DNA from 2 places in the Diaphorobacter sp. ED-3 genome. Region 2 is predicted to be linked to the other one. Evidence: riboswitches for the same ligand, from Rfam matches in the RefSeq annotation. Region 2 holds a riboswitch; the other holds the start of a gene.
What was found. A riboswitch is a leader RNA that binds a small molecule or an ion and turns the genes downstream of it on or off. The one in region 2 is predicted to bind thiamine pyrophosphate.
Positions count from the first base shown of each region.

Region 1: another riboswitch for thiamine pyrophosphate. It lies ahead of thiC (phosphomethylpyrimidine synthase ThiC); the one in region 2 lies ahead of PCQ86_RS10015 (FAD-dependent oxidoreductase).

Region 1 is NZ_CP115182.1:3,515,182-3,519,586, reverse strand. It holds gene PCQ86_RS17060 (methyl-accepting chemotaxis protein) at 1-393, opposite strand, end outside; gene lpxC (UDP-3-O-acyl-N-acetylglucosamine deacetylase) at 614-1,537, shown strand; gene PCQ86_RS17050 (hypothetical protein) at 1,556-1,732, shown strand; TPP riboswitch at 1,766-1,875, shown strand; gene thiC (phosphomethylpyrimidine synthase ThiC) at 1,977-3,821, shown strand; gene PCQ86_RS17040 (methyl-accepting chemotaxis protein) at 3,873-4,405, opposite strand, start outside.
Region 2 is NZ_CP115182.1:2,026,164-2,030,568, reverse strand. It holds gene PCQ86_RS10030 (NAD(P)/FAD-dependent oxidoreductase) at 1-510, shown strand, start outside; gene PCQ86_RS10025 (SH3 domain-containing protein) at 848-1,246, shown strand; gene thiD (bifunctional hydroxymethylpyrimidine kinase/phosphomethylpyrimidine kinase) at 1,314-2,165, opposite strand; TPP riboswitch at 2,275-2,397, shown strand; gene PCQ86_RS10015 (FAD-dependent oxidoreductase) at 2,458-3,582, shown strand; gene thiS (sulfur carrier protein ThiS) at 3,579-3,776, shown strand; gene PCQ86_RS10005 (thiazole synthase) at 3,790-4,405, shown strand, end outside.

The DNA of each region.
Region 1 (4,405 bases), 1.5 Mb from region 2:
GAGCAGGTCGTTGCCATCGCCGTCCTTGAGCTTGCCGGCCATGTCCTGGCCTTCCCACTCGGGCTTGATGGGGTGCATCACGCCGCGGCTGTCCATGGTCCAGATGTAGAAATACTCGGTCTTGCCTTCCGCACCGCCGTAGCGCGACAGGCGCAGGGATTCCTTGGCGGCCTTCTGCGCGTCCTCTACGCTCATCGCGCCCTTGTCGGCCGCTTCCTTGTAAGCGGCGACGATGCTGTGCGCCGTCTGCACGGCGGTGGTCAGGGTTTCCTTGCGGGCGTCGATGATGAGCTTGCGCTCCTGCAGCAACGACAGGGTCGACATCACGATCAGCGCGAGCAGCGCCGTTCCCAGCATGGCAAGAATCTTCATCTTGAGGCTGAGCTTGGTCATGGGGGGCTTTCTCCGAAATTCGCCAAAATGGCGAGTTTTGTAAACATTTATTAACATAATTACCTCATTTGTTCCAATTTTGTTCGGCGACGCGCTCGTTGTCCGTATGTCAGCGCTTCTGCAGATCGACGCGCAGCGCAGGCGGCAGAACGTTTCGCTGCTATCAACGTCATAGAAAAGGGGTACTGCCGGCCCGTGTCTGGCGGCCTAGAATCGGCGGATGCTTCAGCAACGCACCATCAAGACCCTGACCCGCGCCGTGGGCGTAGGCCTGCACAGCGGCCAGCGGGTCGAGTTGACGTTGCGCCCGGCACAGCCGGACACGGGGATCGTGTTCCGCCGCGTGGATCTGCCGGAGCCGGTGGACATTCCCATTACCGCCACGGCCGTCGTGGATACGCGCATGGCCTCGACCATTGGCGCCGGCGGTGCGAAGGTGCATACCGTGGAGCACCTCATGTCGGCCTGCGCAGGGCTGGGGCTGGACAACCTCTACATCGACATCACGGCGGAGGAGGTGCCGATCCTCGACGGATCGTCCGCTTCCTTCGTGTTCCTGCTGCAAAGCGCGGGGGTGGAGTTGCAGAACGCGCCCAAGCGCTTCATACGGGTCAAGCGCCCCGTGGAAGTGCGTGAAGGCACGGGCCAGCAGCTCAAGTGGGCGCGGCTGGAGCCCTACCATGGCTTCAAGCTGCGCTTCGACATCGACTTCGCCCACCCCGCCGTGGACTCCACCGGGCAGAGCGCGGAGTTCGATCTGGGCGAAGGCAACTACGCGCGCGACATTGCGCGCGCCCGCACCTTCGGCTTCACGAAGGACGTGGAGATGCTGCGCTCCAGCGGCCTGGCGCTGGGTGGCGGGCTGGACAACGCCATCGTCATGGACGACTACAAGGTGCTCAACGCCGATGGTCTGCGCTACGACGCCGAGTTCGCCCGCCACAAGATCCTCGATGCCATGGGTGACCTGTACCTCGTTGGCAAGCCGCTGCTGGCGGCCTATAGCGCCTTCCGCTCGGGCCACGCCATGAACAACCTGCTGTTGCGCGAACTGCTGGCCCACGAGGATGCGTGGGAGATCGTGACCTTCGAGAATGAGCGCCAGGCGCCCGCAGGTTTCACACAGCCGGTGCGTGCCTGGTAATGGACGGGGGACGCGTGCATGTTGATCTTCCGATGGGCTGTCCTTCTGCTGCTGCTGGCTGCCGGCGTGTCGTTTGCCTTTTTTGCCGCTACGGGACAGCAGCGCTACAAGCGTTTTGGACTGGTCATCGTCAAATGGACCGTGATCGCGGCGTCCATGTTCTTCCTGGTGCTGATCCTCGAGCGTCTGCTGTAAGGCACCTTGCTGGCGGTCAAGTCGCCTATACTCGGCCCCGCTCCGGGGTGCACGTAACGGCGTGCTGAGATGGCGGACCTGACCGCCGGAACCGCGAACTTGATCTGGTTCATGCCAGCGTAAGAAGAGCTGCAGTCGGATAGGGGGGAACGGGTACACCCGCAAGAAGGGTCGTGCTCCGTCCGTCCATCCGATCGATAGCGGAGCAATTCCATCCATCCCGCCGATGAAGGAGCTGCCCGCCATGAATGCCCCCGACAAGTTCGCCAGCCTGCTTGCGCTCACGCGCGAACCCTTTCCCGCTTCCACCAAGTCCTACCTCGCCGGCAGCCAGCCCGGGCTGCGCGTGCCGGTGCGCGACATTCAGCTCACCAACGGCGAAGTGGTGAGCGTGTACGACACGTCCGGCCCCTATACCGATCCTGCCGTGCAGATCGACGTGCGCAAGGGCCTTGCGAGCGTGCGGGGCGAATGGATTGCCGCGCGCGGTGACACCGAGGGCTATGAGGGTCGCGTGCGCAAGGCGCTGGACGACGGCCAGAAGGCCGAGGATGGCGACCGCCTGGCCCAGCTGCGCGCCGAGGCTGCGGCGCTGCAGCGCCAGCCGCTGCGCGCCAGGAGCGGCGCCAACGTCACGCAGATGCACTACGCGAAGAAGGGCATCGTCACTCCCGAGATGGAATACGTGGCCTTGCGCGAGAACGGTCGCCGTGAGTGGATGCAGCAATACATGCAGGACGCCGCGCGCGAGCAGCGCCTGGCCGGCAACCCGCTGGGTGCGAGCATCCCGAAAATCATCACGCCCGAGTTCGTGCGCGACGAGGTCGCCCGTGGCCGCGCCATCATTCCCGCCAACATCAACCACCCCGAAGTGGAGCCCATGGCCATCGGGCGCAACTTCAAGGTGAAGATCAACGCCAACATCGGCAACTCCGCCGTCACGTCGAGCATCGAGGAAGAGGTGGAGAAGCTCGTCTGGGCCATCCGCTGGGGCGCCGACAACGTGATGGACTTGTCCACCGGCAAGAACATCCACACCACGCGCGACTGGATCGTGCGCAACTCGCCCGTGCCCATCGGCACGGTGCCTATCTACCAGGCGCTGGAAAAGGTCGGCGGCATTGCCGAGGACCTGACCTGGGAGATCTTCCGCGACACGCTGGTCGAGCAGGCCGAGCAGGGCGTGGACTATTTCACCATCCACGCGGGCGTGCGCCTGGCCTACATCCAGCTCACCGCCGCGCGCCGCACGGGCATCGTGTCCCGTGGCGGCTCCATCATGGCCAAGTGGTGCATGGCGCACCACAAGGAGAGCTTCCTCTACACGCACTTCGAGGACATCTGCGACATCATGAAGGCGTACGACGTGTCGTTCAGCCTGGGCGATGGCCTGCGCCCCGGCTGCGCCTCGGACGCCAACGACGAAGCCCAGTTTGCCGAGCTGCACACGCTGGGCGAGCTGACGCAGATTGCCTGGAAGCACGACGTGCAGACCATGATCGAAGGCCCCGGCCACGTGCCCATGCACATGATCCAGGCCAACATGACGGAGCAGCTCAAGACCTGCCACGAGGCGCCGTTCTACACCCTGGGCCCGCTGACCATCGACATCGCCCCCGGCTACGACCACATCGCCAGCGCCATCGGTGCCGCCATGATCGGCTGGATGGGCACGGCCATGCTGTGCTACGTGACCCCGAAGGAGCACCTGGGCCTGCCCGACCGCGACGATGTCAAGCAGGGCATCATTGCCTACAAGATTGCCGCGCACGCGGCCGACGTGGCCAAGGGCCACCCGGGCGCCCGCGCGCGTGACGATGCGCTCAGCCAGGCGCGGTTCGACTTCCGCTGGCAGGACCAGTTCAACCTGGGCCTGGACCCCGATACGGCCAAGGAATACCACGACGAGACCCTGCCCAAGGACAGCGCCAAGGTGGCGCACTTCTGCTCCATGTGCGGGCCGAAGTTCTGCTCGATGAAGATCACGCAGGAAGTGCGCGAATTCGCCCAACAGGGCCTGCAGTCCAAGGCCGAGGAGTTCAACCGCACGGGCGGCGAGCTCTACGTGCCCATCCACCGCGCCGACTGACCCGCGCAAAGCCGCCGGCCTGCCATGCCAGGCCGGCTCCAAGTGGCCGTATCAGGCCGCGGCCAGCAGCCGGGTGGGCATGGGCGACGGCAGTGCGTGCGCCAGTTCACCCGGCAGGCGAAAGCGGCTGACCTGCGCCGCCAGCTCATGGGCCTGGCCGCGCAAGCTCTCGGTGGCGGCCGCGGACTCTTCCACGAGGGCCGCGTTCTGCTGGGTCATCTGGTCCAGCCGCGACAGGGCCGAGTGGATGGAGAGGATGTCCTGCTGCTGCGCATGGTGGCTGGAGCGTATGTCGGCCATCGTGCGCGCGGCGTCCTGGATGGCCGCCACCACCTGCGCCATGGTTCGCCCCGCATCAGCGGCCAGGGTGGCGCCGGCATCCACCTGCTGCACGGATGCCTGGATCAATGCCTTGATCTCGCGCGCGGCCTCGGCCGAGCGGTTCGCCAGGCTGCGCACTTCGCTGGCCACCACCGCGAAACCGCGGCCCTGTTCACCGGCACGTGCGGCTTCCACCGCGGCGTTCAACGCCAGGATGTTGGTCTGGAACGCGATCGAGTCGATCATGCCCGTGATGTCGCCGA
Region 2 (4,405 bases):
GCCGCGCAGGTGCTGCTGCTGCACCGGCGCGATGCCTTCCAGGCCGCGCCCGCGCCGCTGGCGCAACTGCAGGCACTGCGCGAAGCGGGCCGCATCCAGGTCGTGATCGGCCAGATCACGGGCGTGGAGACCATGCCCGGCGGCACCCTGCAGGCGCTGGCCCTGCTGGACCCACAAGGCCAGCCACAGCGCCAGCCGCTGGACCTGCTGCTGGCCTACCTGGGCATCTCCCCCCGCCTGGGGCCCATTGCCGACTGGGGCCTGGCGATGGACCGCAAGCAGCTGACCGTGGACACGGCCACTTTCGCCACCAGCGTCCCCGGCATCTACGCCGTCGGCGACATCAACACCTACCCCGGCAAGCGCAAGCTGATCCTGTGCGGCTTCCACGAAGCCACCCTCGCCGCCTTCGCCGAGGCCGAACGGCAGGCGGGCCACAAGCTGCCCCTGGAATACACCACCAGCAGCGAACGGCTGCAGGCCCGGCTGGGCGTCGCCCCGGCCCGCTGACCTGCGGCGACGGCGCGGCGCGTCCTGCGGCAATGCGCCGGGCGCTATTGAAGCAGGAGCTTGCAGCGCGCGTTCTGCCTTGTTTCCAAATAGAAATCTGTCTAATAATGGCTTGTAGAGTGCGCTGGCAGCTCTATTTTTCATAGCAATTGACGTTTCGGCCATCGGTTCGCGCCTGAAACGGCCGGAACTTCGCACGCGGGCGGCCCTCCACCTGGGGGTTGTCATCCCTCAGTTCCAACTCCAAGGAGATCACCCCGTGCCCTTCGCACTGCCCCTGCCGCATCGCATCCTGTCCAAAGCCCTGGCCGCCGCCGCGCTGGCCCTGCCCCTGCTCATGCCCGCCGGCGTGCAGGCGCGCGAGTTCGTCAGCATCAAGGGCAATGCGGTCAACGTACGCGAGGAGCCCAGCACCCGCTCCGCGACGCTGTGGGAGCTGGGTCGGGGCTATCCGCTGCAGGTGCAGCAGCGCAAGGGCCGGTGGCTCCAAGTGCGGGATTTCGAGGAGCCGCTCGGCTGGGTGTACGCGCCGCTGACCAGCAAGACGCCGCACCGCGTGGTGACGGCACGCGTCGCCAACCTGCGCGCCGGCCCCGGCCAGCAGCACAAGACCGTGGGCAAGCTGCAGCAGCATGAGGTGGTGCGCAGCCTGGGCCAGTCGGGTAGCTGGGCCCGGGTGCAGCGCGAAGACGGGCAAAAGGGCTGGGTGGCCCGGCGCCTGACCTGGGGCTGGTGATATTTCGGGTGCCGCGGCGGTGTGGGCCTGTGGCGCGCGCGGTGCCCGGCGCTCCCTCAGCCGCCCGTTACTCGATCACACGCTGCGCCACCGGCGCATAGCCATGGTTGAGCGGCCCGTGGCCGTGACCGGTGCGCACATCGGCCCCGGCAGCGATCGCGCCCAGAATGTACTGGCGGGCCAACCGCACCGCCTGCGCCAGCGGCTGGCCCAATGCGAGGTGCGCAGCGATCGCCGACGACAAGGTGCAGCCCGTGCCGTGGCCGTTGTGCGTGACGATGCGCGCAGCTTCCAGGCGGTGGCGCTCGTCGCCAGGCAGGGCCAGCACATCCACCACCCGGTCGCCCGGCAGATGCCCGCCCTTGAGCAGCACCGCGCGCGCGCCCAGCGCCAGCAGGTCGGTGGCGGCCGCGTCCAGCGCGCTTTCGTCGGCAATGGCGCGGCCCAGCAGCCAGCCGGCCTCGTCCAGGTTGGGGGTGACCACGGCGGCCAGCGGGAACAGCGCGCGCACCAGCGTGCCCACGGTTTCCTCGGCAATCAGCCGGTCGCCGCTGGTGGCGACCATCACCGGGTCCAGCACCACGTTGGGCAAGCCATGGCGAAGAATCGCGTCGGCCACCACCTGCACCACCTCGGGCGAATGCAGCATGCCGATCTTCACCGCATCCACGCCGATGTCCTCGACCACGGCGTCGATCTGTGCGCGCAGCATCTCGGGCGGAATGCCGTGGATGCCCGTCACGCCGCGCGTGTTCTGCGCGGTGATGGCGGTGATCGCGGTCATGCCGTAGCAGCCCAGGGCGCTGAAGGTCTTCAGGTCGGCCTGAATGCCCGCGCCGCCGCCGCTGTCCGAGCCCGCGATGGTCAACACGCGCGCATAGCGCCGGCCACCGCCGGGCGTCTGTGTCTCTTGGTTCATGGCAAAAATTATCGGCCAAGCCGCAGCGCATTCAACGCAGCCGCGGCAACGCCAGAGCCTGCGCCACGTCAACAACAGGGGCACCACCCCTGTGCTGTAATGCCGGCCACGGACGAAACAGGGGTGTCCCCGCCGCACTAAGAACGTGTTGACGAAAGCGGCAAGCGACTGAGAAATACCCTAAGCACCCGATCCAGGTCATGCTGGCGTGGGGAGTTTCAACAGCATCGGCGCGCCGCGCGCTCCCGTTTTGTCCTTTGGTTGTTTGGCCTGGCCTTTCATCACGGACACGATGCACACTTTCCCCACCCTTCGCTCCTCCTCCCGCGTCACCATCCTGGGCGCGGGCCTCATGGGCCGCCTGCTGGCCGTCGAACTCGCCCGCCAGGGCCACGCCGTTGAGGTGCACGAGGCAGGCACCCGCGCCGCCGAAGGCGCCGCAGCCTACGTGGCCGCCGCCATGGTGGCCCCCCTGGCCGAATCCATCGTGGCCGAGCCCGGCGTGGTGCGCATGGGCGTGCACTCGCTGGCGCGCTGGCCCGAGCTGCTGGCACCGCTGGCCGCACCGGTGTACTTCCAACATGACGGCACGCTGATCCTGTGGCACCGCCAGGACGCGCCCGAAGCCGCGCGCATGCGCCTGAAGTTCGAGCAGACCCAAGGCCTGGTGCCCGGGCTGCCGCGCATGCAGGCGCTGGACAGTGCTGGCGTGGCTGCACTGGAGCCCACGGCCGCACAGCGCTTCCACCAGGGCCTGTACCTGCCCGGCGAGGGCCAATTGGACAACCGCCAGGCCCTGGCCGCGCTGGCCGCCACCATGGACCAGTTGGGCGTGGTCACCCATTGGGGCAGCGCGCGCCAGCCGGCCGACTTCACTCCCGGCCAGGCCGGCCAGCCCGACTGGGTGCTGGACTGCCGGGGCCTGGGCGCGCGTGCGCAATGGCCGCAACTGCGCGGGCTGCGCGGCGAGGTGGTACGCCTGCACGCGCCCGACGTGACGCTGCAGCGCCCAACGCGCATCGTGCATCCCCGCTACCCGATCTACATCGCACCGAAGGAGAACCACCTGTTCGTCATCGGCGCCACCGAGATCGAATCCGACGACATGTCGCCCGCCAGCGTACGCTCCACGCTGGAGCTGCTGAGCGCCGCCTACGCCGTGCACCCGGGCTTTGCCGAGGCGCGTATCCTGGAAATCTCCACCCACTGCCGCCCCACCCTGCCCGACAACCTGCCCGCCGTGCGCGTAGTGCAGGATCGCGTGCTGGAGGTCAACGGTCTGTACCGCCACGGCTTCATGATCGCGCCGGCCATGCTCGATGTGGTCATGCAGGTGCTGAACACGGGACAATCCAAGCTCGCCCCTGAATTCGACCTCTCGCTGCAGCTCGACCGCGAAGCTGCGCTGCACACATGAACGTATTCATCAACCAAAACGCCGTGCAACTGCCCGATGGCGCCACCGTCGCCGACGCCGTGGCCCACCTGGCCCCCCAGCCCCCGTTTGCCGTGGCCGTGAACCTGCAGTTCGTGCCCAGTGCCCGCTATGCCGCGCACGCCCTGCAGTCCGGCGACCAGATCGAAATCATTGCGCCGGTCACCGGCGGTTGAGCCTTTTTCACCCATGAACAGTCCTACCTCTTCCCCCGACACGCTGGTGCTCTACGGCCAGGCGTTCCCGAGCCGCCTGCTGCTGGGCACCGCGCGCTACCCGTCTCCCGCCGTGCTGGAGGCCGCCGTGCAGCGCGCGCGGCCCGCGATGCTCACCGCATCGCTGCGCCGCCAGGGCAGCAACCCGGCCGAATCCGGCAGCAGCTTCTGGGAACTGCTCAAGCGCCTGCAGGTGCCGGTGCTGCCCAACACCGCCGGCTGCCATAGCCTGCAGGAAGCCATCACCACCGCCCATATGGCGCGTGAAGTCTTCGACACCCCCTGGATCAAGCTGGAGCTGATCGGCGACGACTACACGCTGCAGCCCGATACGCTGAACCTGGTGCAGGCGGCCGAGCAACTGGTCCGCGAAGGCTTCTACGTGCTGCCCTACTGCACTGAAGACCTGGTGCTGTGCCAGCGCCTGGTGGACGTGGGCTGCCAGGCCGTCATGCCGTGGGCGGCGCCCATCGGCACGGGCCGCGGCCCGGTGAATCCCTATGGCCTGCAACTGCTGCGCGAGCGCCTGGACGTGCCGCTGCTCGTGGACGCCGGCCTCGGCCTGCCGTCCCACGCCTGCCAGGTGATGG